Regions from separate parts of the Pseudomonas sp. DSP3-2-3 genome, predicted to be linked through region 1. Evidence: predicted binding sites of a transcription regulator. Region 1 holds the regulator's gene; each other region holds the start of a gene.

What was found. Region 1 encodes sigma-54, which starts transcription at its own class of promoters, with help from an activator protein. Its sites were predicted from a motif close to ANTGGCATNNANNTTGCTNT; they were not measured.
Region 2: glnK (P-II family nitrogen regulator) is a predicted target of sigma-54. The motif match lies at 2,089-2,108, and genes of this name have one in related genera.
Region 3: ACP7E4_RS10705 (CmpA/NrtA family ABC transporter substrate-binding protein) is a predicted target of sigma-54. The motif match lies at 3,602-3,621, and genes of this name have one in related genera.
Region 4: glnA (glutamate--ammonia ligase) is a predicted target of sigma-54. The motif match lies at 3,558-3,577, and genes of this name have one in related genera.

What each region holds. Positions count from the first base shown of each region.
Region 1 is NZ_JAFCXH010000008.1:177,844-182,938, forward strand. Features, by position in the region: gene lptA (lipopolysaccharide transport periplasmic protein LptA) at 1-97, shown strand, start outside; gene lptB (LPS export ABC transporter ATP-binding protein) at 98-823, shown strand; gene ACP7E4_RS12145 (RNA polymerase factor sigma-54) at 1,008-2,501, shown strand; gene hpf (ribosome hibernation-promoting factor, HPF/YfiA family) at 2,633-2,941, shown strand; gene ptsN (PTS IIA-like nitrogen regulatory protein PtsN) at 2,953-3,417, shown strand; gene rapZ (RNase adapter RapZ) at 3,420-4,277, shown strand; gene ACP7E4_RS12165 (HPr family phosphocarrier protein) at 4,294-4,566, shown strand; gene ACP7E4_RS12170 (zinc ribbon domain-containing protein YjdM) at 4,702-5,040, opposite strand.
Region 2 is NZ_JAFCXH010000049.1:15,485-20,579, reverse strand. Features, by position in the region: gene ACP7E4_RS29000 (secondary thiamine-phosphate synthase enzyme YjbQ) at 1-14, opposite strand, end outside; gene ACP7E4_RS28995 (ammonium transporter) at 172-1,509, opposite strand; gene glnK (P-II family nitrogen regulator) at 1,543-1,881, opposite strand; gene ACP7E4_RS28985 (accessory factor UbiK family protein) at 2,300-2,563, shown strand; gene ACP7E4_RS28980 (PLP-dependent cysteine synthase family protein) at 2,680-3,732, opposite strand; gene ACP7E4_RS28975 (Lrp/AsnC family transcriptional regulator) at 3,865-4,323, shown strand; partial or broken gene ACP7E4_RS28970 (magnesium chelatase domain-containing protein) at 4,402-5,049, shown strand.
Region 3 is NZ_JAFCXH010000007.1:123,392-128,486, forward strand. Features, by position in the region: gene ACP7E4_RS10690 (protein kinase domain-containing protein) at 1-143, opposite strand, end outside; gene ACP7E4_RS10695 (nitrate/nitrite transporter) at 152-1,363, opposite strand; gene ACP7E4_RS10700 (ANTAR domain-containing response regulator) at 1,632-2,207, opposite strand; gene ACP7E4_RS10705 (CmpA/NrtA family ABC transporter substrate-binding protein) at 2,219-3,430, opposite strand; gene ACP7E4_RS10710 (quinone-dependent dihydroorotate dehydrogenase) at 3,737-4,768, shown strand; gene rmf (ribosome modulation factor) at 4,878-5,093, opposite strand.
Region 4 is NZ_JAFCXH010000014.1:16,236-21,330, reverse strand. Features, by position in the region: gene typA (translational GTPase TypA) at 1-1,743, opposite strand, end outside; gene thiI (tRNA uracil 4-sulfurtransferase ThiI) at 1,889-3,343, opposite strand; gene glnA (glutamate--ammonia ligase) at 3,677-5,083, shown strand.

The DNA of each region.
Region 1 (5,095 bases):
CGGCCGTGCCAATGGCAACAAGGTCACCGCACCGCGTCCGCGTATCGACATGGTGATCCAGCCGAAAAAGAAAACCGACCAGCAGAAGGCCCAGTAAATGGCGACGCTGAAAGCCCAGCATTTGGCTAAAAGCTACAAGGGCCGTCAGGTCGTACGCGATGTGAGCCTGTCTATCGACAGTGGGCAAATCGTTGGCCTGCTTGGGCCTAACGGTGCCGGCAAGACAACCTGCTTCTACATGATCGTCGGCCTGGTTCAGGCCGATCAGGGCCGCGTCCTGATCGATGACCTGGACGTCAGCCACCAGCCGATGCACGGCCGTGCGCGCGCAGGCATCGGTTATCTTCCCCAGGAAGCCTCGATCTTCCGCAAGCTTTCGGTAGCCGACAACATCATGGCGATCCTTGAGACCCGCAAGGAGCTGGACAGCGCCGCGCGCCGCAAGGAACTGGAAAGCCTGCTGCAGGAATTCCACATCAGCCATATCCGCGACAACCTGGGCATGAGCCTGTCCGGTGGTGAACGTCGCCGGGTGGAAATCGCCCGCGCCCTGGCCACCTCGCCGAAATTCATCCTGCTCGACGAACCTTTCGCCGGCGTGGACCCGATTTCGGTAGGTGATATCAAGCAGATCATTCATCACCTGAAAGCCAAGGGTATCGGCGTTCTGATCACCGATCACAACGTCCGCGAAACCCTGGATATCTGCGAAACCGCTTACATCGTCAACGATGGGCAACTGATCGCCGAAGGCGATTCGGAAACCATTCTGGCTAACCAGCTGGTGAAAGAGGTTTACCTCGGTCACGAGTTCCGCCTGTAATTGCTGCGGTGTCTCGCTTCCCCAAGCGGGCAATGCCCGAGTGTTTCAATGATGCAGCATTAATTGCCATCACACTCTAGGCAAACACTTCGGTTTCAGGCATATAATTTGCTTATGTAGGCGCCCCGGCGCCCTGATAGTGGATGGCGCATGTGCGCCGGCGAATAAGGTGTTAGCCCCAGCCATGAAACCATCGCTAGTCCTGAGAATGGGCCAGCAGCTGACGATGACGCCGCAGCTGCAACAGGCCATCCGCTTACTCCAGCTTTCGACTCTGGATCTCCAACAGGAGATTCAAGAGGCGCTGGAATCCAACCCTATGCTGGAACGCCAGGAAGAAGGCGACGATTTCGACAACGCCGATCCACTGGCTGACAATATCGAGCAAAAGCCCAATCCTGATGTTCAGGAGCCGACTTATCAGGAATCCGCCCCGACGGTCGACAACCTGGAAGAAGGCGAATGGAACGAGCGCATTCCCAATGAATTGCCGGTGGACACCGCCTGGGAAGACGTCTATCAGACCAGCGCCAGTAGTCTGCCCAGCAATGACGACGATGAATGGGACTTCACCACCCGCACATCCGTCGGTGAAAGCCTGCAGAGCCATTTGCTCTGGCAGCTGAATCTGGCGCCGATGTCGGACACCGATCGTCTGATAGCCGTGACGCTGATCGACTGCATCAACAACCAGGGTTATCTGGACGAAACACTCGAAGAAATTCTCGACGCCTTCGATCCTGAGCTGGACATTGAGCTCGACGAGATCGAAGCCGTTCTGCACCGCATCCAGCAGTTTGAACCCGCCGGTATCGGCGCGCGCAATCTCAGTGAGTGCCTGATGCTGCAACTGCGCCAACTGCCTGCCAAGACCCGCTGGCTCGCCGAAGCCCAGCGCCTGGTCAGCGACTTCATTGACTTGTTGGGCAGCCGCGATTACGGCCAGCTGATGCGCCGCATGAAGCTCAAGGAAGACGAACTGCGCCAGATCATCGAACTGGTCCAGAGCCTCAATCCACGGCCGGGCTCGCAAATCGAATCCGCCGAAGCCGAATATGTCGTCCCGGACGTCATTGTGCGCAAGGATAACGAGCGCTGGCTGGTCGAGCTCAATCAGGAGTCGGTCCCTCGCCTGCGCGTGAACCCGCAATACGCCGGATTCGTGCGGCGTGCCGACACCAGCGCCGACAACACCTTCATGCGCAATCAGTTGCAGGAAGCCCGCTGGTTCATCAAGAGCCTGCAGAGCCGCAATGAAACGCTCATGAAGGTCGCGACCCAGATCGTCGAGCATCAGCGCGGCTTCCTGGAATACGGCGACGAGGCGATGAAGCCGCTCGTCCTTCATGACATCGCTGAAGCGGTCGGCATGCACGAATCGACGATTTCCCGCGTGACCACGCAAAAATTCATGCATACGCCACGTGGCATCTACGAACTGAAATATTTCTTTTCGAGCCACGTAAGCACGTCCGAGGGCGGTGAGTGTTCGTCCACAGCGATTCGCGCGATCATCAAAAAACTGGTTGCCGCGGAAAATCAGAAAAAGCCGTTGAGTGACAGCAAGATCGCTGGTTTACTGGAGGCACAAGGCATTCAGGTAGCTCGTCGCACAGTTGCTAAATACCGCGAATCACTGGGCATTGCGCCATCTAGCGAACGCAAGCGACTGATGTGACCCGGCAAGGGTAAAGACGTGGCGCGCACACTCCGCAGTCGTTTTTACCCAAGCCCCAGCTGCAGGCCAAAGCGTTCCAGTGGTAGGCAAAAGCCTGCCTCTTTATGCACTGGCAATAAGGAGAAAGCGGTATGCAAGTCAACATCAGTGGACATCAACTGGATGTGACCGACGCCCTACGCGACTACATCACCGAAAAACTCGGACGACTGGAGCGCCACTTCGACAAGATAACCAATGTGCAGGTCATCATGGAGGTCGAGAAGCTGAAACAGAAAATCGAAGCCACCCTGCACATCCCCGGCGCGAAGGTAGTCGCCAATGCGGAACATGACGACATGTACGCGGCGATTGACCTTCTGACCGACAAGCTAGACAGACAATTGCTCAAGCATAAGGAAAAGCAGATCGGCCACCTCCAGGGTGCGACGGCTCGCTGATACCCCCACACATGATCCGACTCGAAAACATCCTGACCCCCGGCCGTTCACTCGTGAACGTGCCGGGCGGCAGTAAGAAACGCGTACTTGAACAGATTGCCAATCTGATCGGCAGAGAAGTGCCTGATCTGGACTCGCAAACCCTGTTCGAAAGCCTTGTTGCCCGCGAAAAACTCGGGTCTACCGGCTTTGGTAACGGCATCGCCATCCCGCATTGTCGCCTGAAGGGTTGTCACTCGCCCATCAGTGCGTTGCTGCACCTGAACTCACCGGTTGATTTCGATGCCATTGATGGCGCGCCTGTGGACCTGCTGTTTGTCCTGCTGGTTCCGGAAGCTGCCACCGATGCACACCTGGAGCTCCTGCGCCAAATCGCCAGCATGCTTGATCGCAAAGAAGTGCGTGACCGTCTGCGCAGCGCTGAAAGCAATGAAGCGCTTTATCAGGTGGTACTGGACGAGCAGAACGGGCATTAACCATGCGCATGATTATCGTCAGTGGCCGTTCAGGCTCCGGCAAGAGCACGGCCCTGGATGTACTGGAGGACAGCGGCTTCTATTGCGTTGACAACCTCCCCGCCGGCCTGCTGCCTGAGCTTGCCGAACGCGCGCTGATCAACACGGAACTGGCCGAGCCACTGCTTGCGGTTTCCATCGACGCGCGCAATCTGCCAAGCCACCTGACCCGCTTCCCGCAGATGCTTGAGGAAGTACGCTCGCGCAACATTCAGTGCGATGTGCTTTACCTCGATGCCGACGAAGCAACCCTGTTCAAGCGCTTCTCGGAAACCCGCCGCCGCCATCCGCTGAGCACCGCAAATCGCTCGCTTGCGGAGGCGATCCGCGACGAAACCACGTTATTGGGCCCGATCATCGATCTGGCCGACCTGAAGATCAACACCACGCACCTGAACCTCTATCAGTTGCGCGACACGCTGAAACTGCGCCTGCTGAACAAGCCGGAACCGGGCACTGCATTCTTGATTGAGTCGTTTGGCTTCAAGCGTGGCATGCCGGTGGATGCTGATCTGGTTTTCGATGTCCGCTGCCTGCCCAACCCCTACTGGAAGCCGGAACTGCGCGAACAATCGGGCCTCGACCAGCCGGTTATCGACTACCTTGCTGCGCAGCCCGACGTCGAGGAAATGTTCCAGGACATTTTCACCTACCTCAACAAATGGCTACCCCGCTTCGCTGCCAGCAATCGCTCCTATGTCACCATTGCCATTGGCTGCACCGGCGGGCACCACCGCTCTGTTTACCTGACCGAGCGCCTCGGCCAGGTCCTGCATCAATCTCTCAAGAACGTTCAGGTCCGTCACCGCGACCTAAGCTGAAAGGACTTCCACTGCGATGCCCGCTCGTCAAATAACAATCATCAACAAGCTCGGCCTGCACGCCCGCGCCGCCGCCAAATTCGTCGGCGTAGCCGGAAGATTCCCTTGCCAGATCAGAGTCGGCCGTTCGCCTGAAAGCATGGTCGATGGTAAAAGCATCATGGCCGTCATGATGCTCGCCGCCGGCAAAGGCACCGAAATCTACCTGTCGACCGAAGGCGAGGAAGAAGACGCTGCGCTGGATGGCCTCGTCGAGCTGATTGACAACAAGTTTGATGAGGGTGAGTGATTAGCGCCTCAGCGCACTCAGCTCAACTCGCAAAATTTTCGATTTTTATCTGTCCGTCCGTCCGGGAAAAAATCCGAAACCTTATTCAGGTTCCGAATTCGGGATGCAGCGCACCGGTCAGACTTGATTCAGGAATCAACCCTTCTTCACAAACTCCGACTTCAGCTTCATCGCGCCGATGCCGTCGATCTTGCAGTCGATGTCGTGATCGCCGTCGACCAGGCGGATGTTCTTGACCTTGGTGCCGACCTTGACCACCAGCGAGGAGCCTTTGACTTTCAGGTCCTTGATGACGGTAACGGTGTCGCCGTCTTGCAGCGTGTTACCTACTGAGTCCTTGATCACCTTGACGTCGTCGGCAGCTTCGGCAGTTCCTTCGGCGGACCATTCGTGCGCGCATTCCGGGCAGATCAGCATCGCGCCGTCTTCGTAGGTGTATTCGGAATTGCATTTCGGGCAGGCAGGTAAGCTCACGGTGATTCTCGCGTCAAAGGATAAAAACCATGGATTATAAGGGGTTTTTCCCGAT
Region 2 (5,095 bases), on a different contig from region 1:
GTCTGTTGCCACATACAGTTCTCCGCATGTTCGGCGCGCATTCTAACGCGCTGGTAGAAAAAGCAAAGCGCGCAATAAACCGGCTCTTCTGTAAGACATCCGCGATGCCCTCTATCGACAAACGCCAGACAAAAAAATGCCCGGCAAACCGGGCATTTTTTTTGCGCTGACTTACAGGTTGTAGCCACGCTCGTTGTGTTGCGCAAGGTCGAGGCCGACCGCTTCTTCTTCCTCGGTGATACGCAGGCCCATGACCGCGTCCAGCACCTTGAGGATGATGAAGGTCACGATCGCGGTGTAGATGATCGTGAAGCCTACGCCTTTGCACTGGATCCAGACTTGTGCCGCGATGTCAGTCACGGTGCCGAAGCCGCCCAGAGCAGGGGCTGCGAATACACCGGTAAGGATCGCGCCGACGATACCGCCGATACCGTGCACGCCGAAGGCGTCCAGGGAGTCGTCGTAGCCGAGCTTGCGCTTGAGGCTGGTGGCGCAGAAGAAGCAGATCACGCCTGCAGCCAGACCGATGATCAGAGCGCCCATCGGGCCAACAGTACCTGCGGCCGGTGTAACGGCAACCAGACCGGCAACCACACCCGAAGCGATGCCCAGGGCACTTGGCTTACCGTGGGTCAGCCACTCGGCGAACATCCAGCCCAGCGCAGCGGCGGCAGTCGCGATCTGGGTAACCAGCATCGCCATACCGGCAGTGCCGTTTGCCGCAGCAGCGGAACCGGCGTTGAAGCCGAACCAGCCTACCCAGAGCATTGCCGCGCCGACCAGGGTGTAACCCAGGTTATGCGGAGCCATCGGGGTAGTCGGGAAACCTTTACGCTTGCCAAGTACCAGACAGGCAACCAGGCCAGCCACACCCGCGTTGATGTGAACCACGGTGCCGCCTGCGAAGTCCAGAACGCCCCAGTCCCACAACAGACCACCGACGCCGCCCCAGACCATGTGCGCGATTGGCGCGTAGACCAGGGTGAACCAGATAGCCATGAAGATCAGCATCGCGGAGAACTTCATGCGTTCTGCGAAGGCGCCGACGATCAGGGCTGGAGTGATGATGGCGAAGGTCATCTGAAAGGTGACGAACACCGCTTCAGGGAACAACGCAGCAGGGCCAGTGATGCTGGCTGGCGTGATACCAGCGAGGAACGCTTTACCCATGCCACCGAAGAAGGAGTTGAAGTTGACGACGCCGGCTTCCATACCTGTGGTATCGAACGCAATGCTGTAGCCGTAAACGACCCACAGGATGCTGATCAAACCAGTGATAGCGAAGCACTGCATCATCACGGAAAGAATGTTTTTCGACCGAACCATGCCGCCGTAGAACAGCGCGAGGCCGGGAATAGTCATGAACAGCACCAAGGCTGTCGAAGTCAGCATCCAGGCAGTGTCGCCTGAGTTGAGGACTGGGGCTGCCACTTCGTCCGCCGCCATGGCAAGGCCAGGGGTTACGAGGGACAACAGGGCTCCTAGCCCTGCGAATTGACGCAGAGTCATATTGTTTTCTCCTGGGGCGTTGGGGTTGGCGGCTTAGATTGCGTCGGTATCGGTTTCGCCCGTACGGATGCGAATAGCCTGTTCCAGATTGACCACGAAGATCTTGCCGTCACCAATCTTGCCGGTGTTGGCTGCTTTGGTTATCGCCTCGATAACCCGATCCAGATCCTTGTCATCAATGGCTACATCGATCTTCACCTTGGGAAGGAAGTCGACTACGTATTCCGCACCGCGATACAGCTCGGTGTGGCCTTTCTGACGTCCGAAGCCTTTGACTTCAGTGACGGTGATGCCCTGCACGCCGATTTCAGACAGCGACTCGCGCACGTCGTCCAGCTTGAACGGCTTAATGATTGCAGTGACTAGCTTCATGAAACTTTCTCCCGAATTGGTGGACTTGCCCCAGGAAAACAAACCCGACTCAAGTCTAAGCGCAGTGCCTGGCTTTGTAACGCGTCGGTCGCCTTAAATAGAGGCCCGACCAACCCCAGAAACCACTTCTGACGAAACACATCCCCGCTCCGCCTGCCGCACTGCCCTCGTCACAGCGACTGCCTCAGTGCATGGGTCATAAGCGTCTAAGCAGAAAGCTTGCCATCTCGTGATTTTTCATTGAATACAGGCCCTTGACCCACAATCGTTCAACCCCGGCCCCTTCCAGACGAGCGGAACGCACAACTACAGTGCGCGCGTGCACGCACCGATGCGCGATAACCGTGCATCCCCCGACCTGGATTGACTATAGACGCTGCGTGCTACACTGCCGCCCATCTGATTCTGGAACCTGACCATGCTCGCGCCCAAAGCTTTCCTTGATGCCCTGAGCGGCCACGCCTCGCGCTTGTTCAACGGCGAGACGCCAATCCCGCGCAATGAATTTGAAACCCAGTTCAAGGCCCTGCTGCAAAGCGGCTTCAGCAAACTGGATCTGGTCAGTCGTGAGGAGTTCGACAGCCAGATGGCCGTCCTCGCCCGCACCCGGGCACGCCTGGAAGCGCTGGAAGCCAAGGTTGCGGAGATGGAAGCGAACGCTTCGCCAAAGAATGACGCCTGACGCATAACCATCCGTTGGAGCGAGGCTGGCCCGTGAACCAGACGGCCTCGGTGCACCAGAATCACCGCGTTACCGCTCTTCGCGGGCAAGCCTCGCTCCAACGGGCCGGTGTTGACCTATCTGGCCGGCACCAACAACTGCTCCAGCTTGCGCGTATAAGGCGCGAGGTCACCAATGGTGCGCGCGACCCATTGCGGGTCGTAGTACGTGTCCAGATAACGCTCGCCGCTGTCGCACATCAGCGTCACCACTGATCCTTTCAAGCCTTGCTCCTGCATCTGCAGCGCCACTGTCAACGCGCCCCAGACGTTGGTGCCAGTCGAGCCGCCGGGCTTCTTGCCGAGCAGCCGTTCGAGCCAGGCCAGCGTGGCGATGCTCGCGGCGTCAGGCACCTGCAACATGTCGTCGATCACGCCGGGCAGAAACGAAGCCTCGACCTTGGGTCGGCCAATACCTTCGATGCGGCTGCCCTGCTGGCTGGTCACGCCGGTATCACCCGTACGATAGCTCTCATAGAACACCGAATTCTCCGGGTCCACCACGATCAGCTGCGTGTCATGCCCCTTGTAGCGGATGAAACGGCCAATTGTCGCCGAGGTGCCGCCGGTTCCGGCGCTCATCACGATTGCGGCAGGCACTGGATGCTCTTCGCCGCTCAACTGCTCGAAAATGCTGTCGGCAATATTGTTATTGCCGCGCCAGTCGGTGGCGCGCTCGGCGAAGGTGAACTGGTCCATGTAATGACCATCGCCCACGCTGGCCAGCCGCTCGGCCTCGGCATACACATCGCAGGCGCGCTCGACGAAATGACAGCGGCCACCCAGCAATTCCACCTGTTCGATTTTCTTGCTCGCCGTATTGCGTGGCATCACCGCCGTAAAGCTCAGCCCCACCAGCCTGGCGAAATAGGCTTCGGACACCGCCGTACTGCCGGATGACGCCTCGACCACATGCGTGCCTTCGCGAACCTTGCCACTGCAAATCGCATGCAGGAACAACGAACGCGCCAGCCGGTGCTTCAAACTGCCGCTCGGATGCGTGCTTTCATCCTTGATGTAGATATCGACGTCTTTGAATGCGGGAACATCCAGTTTGAGCATGTGCGTATCGGCCGAGCGCTGTTGATCGCAGGAAATCTTTTTCATGGCCGTACGGATCCAGTCGCTCATCACTGCTATGCCTCTGCTCAAATGCGGGTTAATGAGCAAATTTTACTGATATGCCGAGAAAAGAATTTTCCTTCGTCCTACCGAAGTCGCTAATCTGTAGAAAATATTTCTCCAAAAGATCGGTAGCGCAGAATGGACAGTTTTGACCGGCACATCCTGAGCCTGCTCCAGCGCGATGCGTCCATGCCGCTCAAGGATCTGGCCGAAGCGGTCAACCTCTCGACCACCCCTTGCTGGAAGCGCGTGAAGAAGCTCGAAGAAGCGGGCTTCATCAAATCCAAGGTGGTGCTGCTGGATGCCGAAAAGCTCGGCCTCGGTCTGTCAGTCTTCGTGCAACTCAAGACCCAGCGCCACGACAGCCTCTGGCTCGAACAATTTGCCCAGACTGTCATGCAGTTCGAGGAAGTCATGGAGTTCTACCGGATGGCCGGCGAATGGGATTACATGCTGCGCCTGGTCGTCCACGACATGGCCGCTTACGACCGCTTCTACAAAAAACTCATCAGCAGCACCGAAGGCCTCTCGACCATCACGTCGAGCTTTTCCATGGAACAACTCAAATACACCACGGCGTTGCCGTTGGGGCGTTAACACCCTGTATCCATTCAATCCTTCACGACTCTTCGCAATCGCGCAGGATGCGCACACCGCATTCTCAAGGAAGAGTCCATGTCTCTCGCAATCGTACATAGCCGCGCCCAGGTCGGGGTTGAGGCGCCTGCTGTTACTGTTGAAGCCCACTTGGCCAACGGCCTGCCCACTCTGACGCTGGTCGGTTTGCCGGAAGGTGCGGTGAAGGAAAGCAAGGATCGCGTGCGTAGTGCGATTCTGAATTCCGGGCTGAAATTTCCAGATCGGCGCATCACGCTGAATCTCGCCCCGGCGGATCTGCCCAAGGACGGCGGACGTTTTGATCTGGCGATTGCCTTGGGTTTGCTGGCTGCAAATGGGCAAGTGCCGCTGACGGCGTTGCAGGATGTGGAGTGCCTCGGCGAACTGGCGTTGTCGGGGGCGATTCGCCCGATTCAGGGGGTACTGCCCGCTGCGTTGGCCGCCCGCGCCGCCGAGCGCACGTTGATCATTCCCGCAGTCAACGCCGAAGAAGCGTGTCTGGCCTCAGGTTTGCGGGTCATTGCCGCCAATCATTTGCTGGAGTTGGTGGCGCACTTCAACGGGCAGGCGCCAATCATGCCCTATCAGGCCAGCGGGCTGCTGCATCAGACCAAACCTTACCCGGACCTCAGTGAAGTCCAGGGCCAGACCGCCGCCAAACGTGCGTTGATCGTTGCCGCAGCTGGCGCGCATAACCTGCTTATGTTGTAATCCAATACACCCTAATTATTTTCTCCTAGTCGAAGGTGCC
Region 3 (5,095 bases), on a different contig from region 1:
TGGCTGACGCCGTCGGCAAGGGCGAACAGATAACCCTTGCTGGCGGCGAGCGCCGGGACCGGTGTCACCAGGCGCAGAGCGTCCTGGTTTTCCGGTCGCGGGCCGCTGGCGCTGCACTGGGCGAAACTCAGTTGCAGGCTCATCAACTACCTCAGACGCGGGCGGCGGTAACTGCTGCCGAACCCCAGGTGGTTCTCCAGCGACGCTTGACGTTGAGCAGGCCGAACCAGGCCAGTACGCCAAGGAAGGCGAACAGCCACAGGCCGAGCTGATAGTCACCGGTGTTCTGTTTGATTGCACCCAGACCGGCTGCAAGCAAGAAGCCACCGATGCCGCCGGCCATACCGATCAGACCAGTCATGACGCCGATTTCCTTACGGAAACGTTGTGGCACCAGTTGGAATACTGCGCCGTTACCCGCGCCCAGACCGAGCATGGCCGCGACGAACAGCGCCAGTGCCGCCCACGAGCTGGGCAGGTTGAAGCCTACAGCGGCGATGCAGATGGCGGCCACGGCGTACATGCCGGACAGGGTGCGAATCCCGCCAAACCGGTCGGCAAGCGCACCGCCCAATGGACGCATCAGACTGCCGCCAAACACGCAGGCTGCGGTGTAATAACCGGCGGTGACCGGGCTCAGGTCGTATTGATCGTTGAAATAGCCGGGCAGGGCGCTGGCAAGGCCGATGAAACCGCCGAAGGTGACGCTGTAGAAGAACATGAACCACCAGCTGTCACGATCACCCAATGCCTTGAGATAGTCCGCCATGGACTTGGGTTTGGAGCGTTCTGGTGCATTGCGTGCCATCAGGCAGAAGGCAATCAGCGTCAGGACCAGCGGGATGACGGCGAAGCCGAACACATTGCTCCAGCCGAACGCCATGGCCAGAACAGGCGCAATCAACGCGGCCAGAACCGTGCCGGAGTTGCCTGCACCGGCGATGCCCATGGCCTTGCCCTGATGCTCGGCCGGGTACCATTGCGAGGCCAGCGGCAGGGCGACAGCGAATGAAGCGCCGGCCATACCGAGGAACAGACCGAGAATCAAGGCCTGCTCATAACTGTGAATACCCAGTTTCCAGGCACCGAACAAGGCGCAGATGACGATGACCTGGCCAATGATGCCGGCAGTTTTCGGCGACAGTTGATCAGCCAGCAAACCCATGACGAAGCGCAGCACCGCACCGGCCAGAATCGGCGTTGCCACCATCAGGCCGCGTTGTTGCGTGGTCAGGTGCAAGTCGGCAGCGATCTGTACCGCCAAAGGGCCAAGCAGGTACCAGACCATGAAGCTCAGGTCGAAATACAGGAAGGCAGCGAACAGAGTCGGTTTGTGGCCGGCTTTCCAGAAACTTGTATTCATTGAACACCTCATCTGCATAAAGGAAGTCTGTCGGTTCATGAACCGCAGCGGGCGAAGACCTGCAGGCGGAGCATCCATAACCTCGGTGGCTCCACCGGCCCCAATCACTGGGGCCAAAACGCAAAAAACGCCGCAACCCGATTCGCGTTGGCGAAAGAGGTGTGCGACGTCTTTGTCGTAAGTGGGGCAACCGCCGTTGGCTACCTGTGTGATTAGCTAAGCAAAAGCTGGGCCAGAGACGCGAAGGACGCTTTTTCGTTGGCCCGCATCACCCCAGCAGCTCGCTCATGGCAATGATCTGTTCGGCCACCTGGATCAGTTTCTGCTGCCTGCTCATGGCCTGACGGCGCATCAGGGTGTAGGCCTCTTCTTCCTTGCAATCCTTCATTTTCATCAGCAAGCCCTTGGCCAGTTCGATGCGTTTGCGTTCGGCCAATTGCTGATCGCGTGCCTGAAGTTGGGCACGCAAGGCTTGATCGCTCTCAAATCGTGCCATGGCGACATCGAGGATGGGCTGCAGGCGCTGGGCAAGAATGCCCTCGACGATGTAGGCGCTGACCCCGGACTTGATCGCCTGGCGCATCACGTCGGGATCGTGCTCGTCGGTGAACATCACGATGGGGCGCGGCTGATCACGGCTGACCAGCACCACCTGCTCCATGACGTCGCGGCCCGGGGATTCGGTGTCGATGAGGATCACGTCCGGGCGCACCGCTTCAACCCGAGCGGGCAAGTCGATGATCAGCCCGGACTCGTCGATGACTTCAAATCCCGCTTCGGAGAGCGCCGCTTTCAGGCGTCCGACTTTTTTCGGTGTGTCGTTGATCAACAGGATACGTAGCATGATTGCGGCCCTCAGCGGCTGACAACGTCGGGGGCGGTATCAGCCAGCGCATGCAGTTTGAAGCTGCGCGCGTAGCCCGCCGGATCGCTGCCGTCCCAGACTTTGCCGTCGATCAACTGGCTGCTGCGCATGGCCGAAGCAGCGACTTCGATGCCCACTTCACCCGCTGCCTGGCGATACAACTCCAGTTGGTGAACGCGTGTGGCGACCGACAGATAGTCCGGGTCCTCGCGCAGCAAGCCCCAGCGGCGGAATTGGGTCATGAACCACATGCCATCGGACAGGTAAGGCAGGTTCACTGCGCCGCCGCGATGAAAGCGCAGGGCATGATTATCCTGCCATTGGTTGCCCAGCCCATCGGTATATTCGCCGAGCAAACGCGGCTCGATGCAGCTGGCGGGTGCATCCAGATAGTCTTTGCCACTGATCAGCTGCGCGGTGCTGCGGCGGTTTTCCTGATTTTCTTCGATGAAACGGCTGGCTTCCAGAACGGCCTTCACTAGTGCGCGGGCCGTGTTGGGATTCTGTTCGACAAACTCGCGGGTGCAACCCAGGACTTTCTCCGGGTGATCCGGCCAGATCGCCTGGCTGGTGGCGAAGGTGAAACCCAGTTGTCGCTGCACGGCACTGGCACCCCAGGGTTCGCCAACGCAGAAGCCGTCGATACGCCCGGCCTGCAGGTGCGCAACCATTTGCGGCGGCGGCACGACGACGCTGGTCACATCGTGAAGCGGATGAATGCCTTGGCTGGCCAGCCAGTAATACAACCACATCGCATGGTTACCGGTGGGGAAGGTCTGGGCGAAGGTCAGCTTTGGGCCGCTTTGGTGCGCGCGCCGGTCCAGTGCCTCAGGAGTGATCACGCCGGCATCTTGCAGCGGTCGAGACAAATTGATGCTCTGGCCGTTCTGGTTCAGGCCCATCAACACCGCCATGTCCGTCGCGGGACCGCCGCCGATGCCCAGTTGCACGGCATAGATCAGGCCGTAAAGGCTGTGGGCGGCATGCAGTTCGCCGCTGACCAGTTTGTCACGCAGGCTGGCCCAGGAAGCCTGGCGCTTGAGATTGAGGGTCAGGCCATAAGGCTGGGCGAACCCCTGAGTGGCGGCCACCACCAACGATGCACTGTCAGACAACGCCATGAAGCCCAGGTCGAGGCTGTTCATTTCTGGCGCATCGCTGCCATTCACCCAGGCGAGCGGATCGTTTGTGGAGGTATTCATAAGCGTTTCTTCCTTTCCGGAAAAGCCTGTCTCGGGAGCGTTTGTAGCTGGCCCGATGAGGGGTTCTTCCATAAAAAAAGCGTCGTTCAAGCCGTTGCATAAAGCAAGGACGAAAACGGCGCCATTGTCTGTGCATCGCTCCACCGTTGGAACGAGTGCTGATGACTGTTCCAAGCAAGCGATATGCCAGTGCGAGCGCCCGCATTGACGCCGTCCTGTTAAAAGCTGATCGCATGCCTCGCGCCCGCCCGCCCAGGCGTCTATAATCGCCGCCCTGAATTCAGCTTCGACGAGTCGCGCCCGCCCATGTATAACCTGGCCCGCCAGTTACTGTTCAAACTTTCCCCGGAAACCTCCCATGACCTGTCGCTGGACCTGATTGGTGCCGGCGGACGCCTGGGGCTCAATCGCCTGCTGAGCAAGGCGCCTGCGCGCCTGCCGGTGACTGTCATGGGCCTGGAGTTTCCCAATCCGGTCGGGCTGGCGGCAGGACTGGACAAGAACGGCGCGGCCATCGACGGCTTCGCCCAGCTGGGTTTCGGCTTCGTTGAAATCGGCACGGTAACCCCGCGTCCACAGCCGGGCAATCCGAAGCCACGGATCTTCCGCCTGCCGCACGCCGAGGCGATCATCAATCGCATGGGCTTCAATAATCTGGGCGTCGATCATCTGATCAGCCGGGTTCAGGCCGCGAAATACACCGGTATCCTGGGCATCAATATCGGCAAGAATTTCGATACACCGGTCGAGCGCGCCGTGGATGACTATCTGATTTGCCTGGACAAGGTCTACGCCCACGCCAGCTACGTCACGGTCAATGTCAGCTCGCCCAACACGCCGGGGCTGCGCAGCCTGCAATTCGGCGACTCGTTGAAGCAACTGCTGGAAGCCTTGAGCATCCGTCAGCAGGCGCTGACCCAGTTGCATGGCAAGCGCGTGCCGTTGGCAATCAAGATCGCCCCGGACATGACTGATGAAGAAACCGTGTTGGTTGCCGCGGCATTGATCGAATCCGGCATGGACGCGGTCATCGCCACCAACACCACGCTCAGCCGCCAAGGCGTTGAAGGCTTGCCTCACGGCGACGAAGCGGGCGGGTTGTCAGGTGCGCCGGTACGCGAGAAGAGTACGCATACGGTGAAGATCCTCGCCGGTGAACTGGCCGGGCGTCTGCCGATCATCGCTGCGGGCGGCATCACCGAAGGCAAGCACGCGGCTGAGAAAATCGCCGCCGGTGCCAGTCTGGTGCAGATCTACTCCGGCTTTATCTATAAAGGCCCGGCACTGATTCGCCAATCGGTGGACGCTATCGCGGCAATGCCCAAACGCCAGGCATAAAAAAGGGGCTCCTGAGGAGCCCCTGGGCTTGCGCCCCGCGCCCGGATGGGACGCGCCTGGTTAGGTCATTTTTTACAGAGATTTGCTGGACTGGTCGGAAGTTACCTGATTACCCGACCGCGTGAAGTTCGTTGAGTCTGTGGATTCCCGCAGTGCCGGTCATACCGTCCCAGTTGTCGCCGCGTCCTTCTCGCCAACCATTGATCCACGCTTGGCGCACTGACGGTAGAGTAAAAGGGCAAAGCTCACGGGATTTTCCATGAACGCCAAATTGATATCCGCGTAAAAATGCTCTTTCCAACGGATCACGCTTAAGTCTTCTCATAG
Region 4 (5,095 bases), on a different contig from region 1:
AGTCACTTCGCAGAGTTCGTCTTCTTGAACGAATTCCAGCGCTTGTTCCAGAGTGAAACGGATAGGCGGAACCAGAGCGATGGTTTCGTCTTTACCGGAAGCACGCATGTTGTCGAGCTTCTTGCCTTTGGTTGGGTTTACACCCAGGTCGTTGTCGCGGCTGTTGATGCCGACGATTTGACCTTCGTACACGTCTTCGCCGTGGCCCAGGAACAGCTTGCCACGTGCCTGCAGGGTTTCCAGCGAGTAAGTCAGAGCCTTACCGGTAGCAACCGAAACCAGAACGCCGTTCTGACGGCCGGACATGTCGCCGGACTTCATCACGTCGTAACGGTCGAAGATGCTGGTCAGGATGCCGGCACCGGAAGTCAGGGTCAGGAACTCGTTACGGAAACCGATCAAGCCACGAGCCGGGATGTTGTACTCAAGGCGAACACGCCCTTTGCCATCCGGAACCATGTTGGTCAGGTCGCCTTTACGGATACCGATCTGTTCCATGATCGCGCCCTGGGATTCTTCCGGCAGGTCGATGGTGACGTTTTCGTACGGTTCGTGCTTGACGCCGTCAACCAGGCGAATGATCACTTCCGGACGACCAACACCCATTTCGAAGCCTTCGCGACGCATGGTTTCGATCAGTACCGAGAGGTGCAACTCGCCACGGCCGGAGACCTTGAACTTGTCAGCGGTGTCGCCTTCTTCAACGCGCAGGGCAACGTTGAACAGCAGCTCTTTGTCCAGACGTTCCTTGATGTTACGGCTGGTGACGAACTTGCCTTCTTTACCGCAGAAAGGCGAGTCGTTTACCTGGAACGTCATGGAAACGGTTGGTTCGTCAACGGTCAGCGGCTTCATCGCTTCGACGTTCAGTGGGTCGCACAGAGTGTCGGAGATGAACAGCTGGTCGAAGCCGCTGATGCAGACGATGTCGCCGGCAGCTGCTTCTTCAACGTCGATGCGGTGCAGACCGTGGTGACCCATCAGTTTCAGGATACGGCCGTTGCGGCGTTTGCCGTCAGCGTCGATCGCTACAACCTGGGTGTTTGGCTTGACCTTGCCGCGAGCGATACGGCCAACGCCGATGACGCCCAGGAAGCTGTTGTAGTCCAGTGCCGAGATTTGCATCTGGAACGGACCTTCACGGTCAACCTGTGGAGCAGGAACGTGGTCGACAATCGCCTGGTACAGCGGGGTCATGTCTTCCGCCATGGCGGTGTGTTCCAGACCGGCAATACCGTTCAGCGCGGAAGCGTAAACGACCTGGAAGTCCAGCTGTTCTTCGGTAGCGCCCAGGTTGTCGAACAGGTCGAAGATCTGATCCAGAACCCAGTCCGGACGCGCGCCTGGACGGTCAACCTTGTTGATGACCACGATTGGACGCAGGCCGGCTTCGAAAGCCTTCTTGGTCACGAAACGGGTTTGCGGCATAGGGCCGTCTTGAGCGTCAACCAGCAGCAGAACGGAGTCAACCATCGACATCACGCGCTCTACTTCACCGCCGAAGTCGGCGTGGCCCGGGGTATCCACGATGTTGATGTGGTAGCCGTTCCAGTTGATGGCGGTGTTTTTCGCCAGAATGGTAATACCGCGTTCTTTCTCCTGGTCGTTGGAGTCCATCACGCGTTCGTCGTTGAGCTCGCCGCGTTCCAGGGTGCCGGATTGACGCAAGAGTTTGTCTACCAGGGTGGTTTTACCATGGTCAACGTGAGCAATGATGGCGATGTTGCGTAGATTTTCGATCACTTGTGTATCTCGATCAGAGGATTCGGTCAGCTGAATAAATCTAGACAGCTATTTATAACGTTAGAGTCGGCCAAAAGCCGTTACGGCTAGACGACTGGCGTCGGGGGGCCGGTGACGCAAGCCACAGGCAAACAGCCCCGGGCACTTAGCTCGGTCGATAAACGCGCACATTGGCATGCCCCTCACTGAGCAAATGATGAGCATGCAGGCGACTCATGACGCCTTTGTCGCAATACAACAGGTACTGGCGCGTGTCATCCAGTTCCTTGAAGCGGCTGTTCAATGCATAGAACGGCAGCGCCTGTATTTCAATGCCAGGCAATTGCAGCGGCTGGTCTTCCTGGGCATCCGGATGACGGATGTCGATGATGACCTGGCCTGCCAGCGCTTGACTGACTTCCTCTATCTCGATGCTGCGGCTCAAATCGTCAATAACCCGATCGATCGAGACCAGCTTGGCATTCTCCAGCGCTCGCTCGAGAATCGCCATGTCGAACTGTTGTTCTTCGTACTCAACGCGGTTGCGCTTGGCGTTGGTCTTGGGGTTGATCGAAATCACCCCGCAATACTCAGGCATGTGTTTGGCGAAATCGGCAGTGCCAATTTCAACCGCCTGATCGACGATGTCCTGCTTGTGGCTGGTGATCAGCGGGCGCAAGACCAGCTTGTCAGTAGCCGCATCGATCAGCGACAGGTTCGGCAACGTCTGGCTGGCCACTTGGGAAATCGCTTCGCCGGTTACCAGCACGTCGATTTCCAGGCGATCAGCAATAGAGGATGCAGCGCGCAACATCATACGCTTCAAAACTACACCCATATGACTGTTATCGACTTTCTGCAGGATTTCTCCGAGAACTTCCTCGAAAGGAACGCTGACAAACAGCACTCTTTGCGAGCTGCCGTACTTCTTCCAGATGAAATGCGCAACTTCCATCACGCCCAGTTCATGGGCACGACCGCCCAGGTTGAAGAAGCAGAAGTGCGCCATAAGCCCGCGCCGCATGACCTGATAGGCCGCGACCGTCGAATCGAAACCGCCGGACATCAACACCAGGGTCTGTTCGAGCGCGCCCAGTGGATAGCCGCCGATGCTGTTGTGCTGGCTGTGAATCACAAACAACCGTTGGTCGCGAATTTCCATCCGCACTTCGATTTCCGGCTTTTTCAGGTCGATTCCGGCAGCGCCGCACTCGATACGCAGCTTGCTGCCGACGTATTTTTCGACGTCCATTGAGCTGAACGAATGCTTGCCCGCACGCTTGCAGCGCACGGAAAAAATCTTCCCTGGCAGCAGGTCGGCGTAGTGCAGTTTGCACTTGGCGAGGATGTCATCCATGTCGCCCAGCGGGTATTCAGCCACTTGCAGGAAGTTGGCGATGCCGGGCATGCAACTGAGACGCTCAGTCATCTCGTGCAGGGTCTTGGGCTCAGTGATACGCGTCTGAACCTCAAGATTGTCCCACACGCCTCCCACCACCAGTGCCGGGTCCAGGTCGCGGAGCACGGTACGGATGTTTTTGGCCAGCTGGCGGATGAACTGCTTACGCACCGGCCGGCTTTTAATAGTGATTTCGGGGAAGACTTTTACGATTAGTTTCATGAAAACAGCGCGCGAGGTGCCAGCCGAAAAAGAGGGGGCGGGATTATAGCGGAAATTGCTCAAGGTTTAACCAGTTATCGTGCAACCAATCATCGACGCACCAAAACGGACCTGTAGGCCAGTTGATCGCATCATTAAGGTGCGCGCGAATTAGTTAAAATCGATTTTCCCCCCTATAAAGAGCGTGTTTGACGCAAAAAACCCAACACGGGGCACTGGCATGCAATTTGCTCCCTTGTGAGGCAGGTTGCCTTAGCCGAGTATTCGCGCCGGCATCACCCAAATTCTAAGGGCCTAAACCATAAAACGGCCCGAAGCCACCCGGAGGACACCATGTCGAAGTCGGTTCAACTCATCAAAGATCATGACGTTAAGTGGATTGATCTGCGCTTCACGGACACCAAAGGCACTCAGCATCACGTGACCATGCCGGCTCGCGACGCGCTGGATGAAGATTTCTTTGAAATCGGCAAAATGTTCGACGGCTCCTCCATTGCTGGCTGGAAAGGCATCGAAGCTTCCGACATGATCCTGATGCCGGACGACAGCACTGCCGTGCTCGACCCGTTCACCGAAGAACCAACTATCATCCTGGTTTGCGACATCATCGAACCTTCGACCATGCAAGGCTATGACCGCGACCCACGCGCCATTGCTCACCGTGCCGAGGAATACCTGAAGTCCACCGGTATCGGCGACACCGTATTCGTTGGTCCGGAGCCAGAATTCTTCATCTTCGACGAAGTGAAGTTCAAGTCCGACATCTCCGGTTCCATGTTCAAGATCTTCTCCGAACAAGGTTCGTGGATGTCTGACCAGGACGTGGAAGGCGGCAACAAAGGCCACCGTCCGGGCGTGAAAGGCGGCTACTTCCCTGTTCCGCCGTTCGACCACGACCACGAAATCCGTACCTCCATGTGTAATGCCATGGAAGAAATGGGTCTGGTTATCGAAGTTCACCACCACGAAGTGGCGACTGCCGGTCAGAACGAAATTGGCGTCAAGTTCAACACGCTGGTCAAGAAGGCTGACGAAGTTCAGACCCTCAAGTATTGCGTACACAACGTTGCCGACGCTTACGGCCGCACCGCTACCTTCATGCCTAAGCCTCTGTACGGCGATAACGGTTCGGGTATGCACGTTCACATGTCCATCTCCAAAGATGGCAAGAACACCTTCGCTGGCGAAGGTTATGCCGGTCTGTCCGACACCGCCCTGTTCTTCATCGGCGGCATCATCAAGCACGGTAAGGCACTGAACGGCTTCACCAACCCGTCGACCAACTCCTACAAGCGTCTGGTCCCAGGTTTCGAAGCTCCGGTAATGCTGGCCTACTCGGCGCGCAACCGTTCCGCTTCCATCCGTATTCCTTACGTGTCGAGCCCTAAAGCCCGCCGTATCGAAGCGCGCTTCCCGGATCCAGCAGCCAACCCGTACCTGGGCTTCGCTGCACTGTTGATGGCTGGCCTGGATGGCATCCAGAACAAGATCCACCCTGGCGACGCAGCTGACAAAAACCTGTATGACCTGCCGCCTGAAGAGGCCAAAGAGATCCCACAAGTTTGCGGTAGCCTGAAAGAAGCCCTGGAAGAGCTGGACAAAGGTCGTGCGTTCCTGACCAAAGGCGGCGTTTTCAGCGACGATTTCATCGACGCTTACATCGCTCTGAAAAGCGAAGAAGAAATCAAAGTACGCACCTTCGTACACCCACTGGAATACGAGCTGTACTACAGCTGCTGATCCAGTCACGTC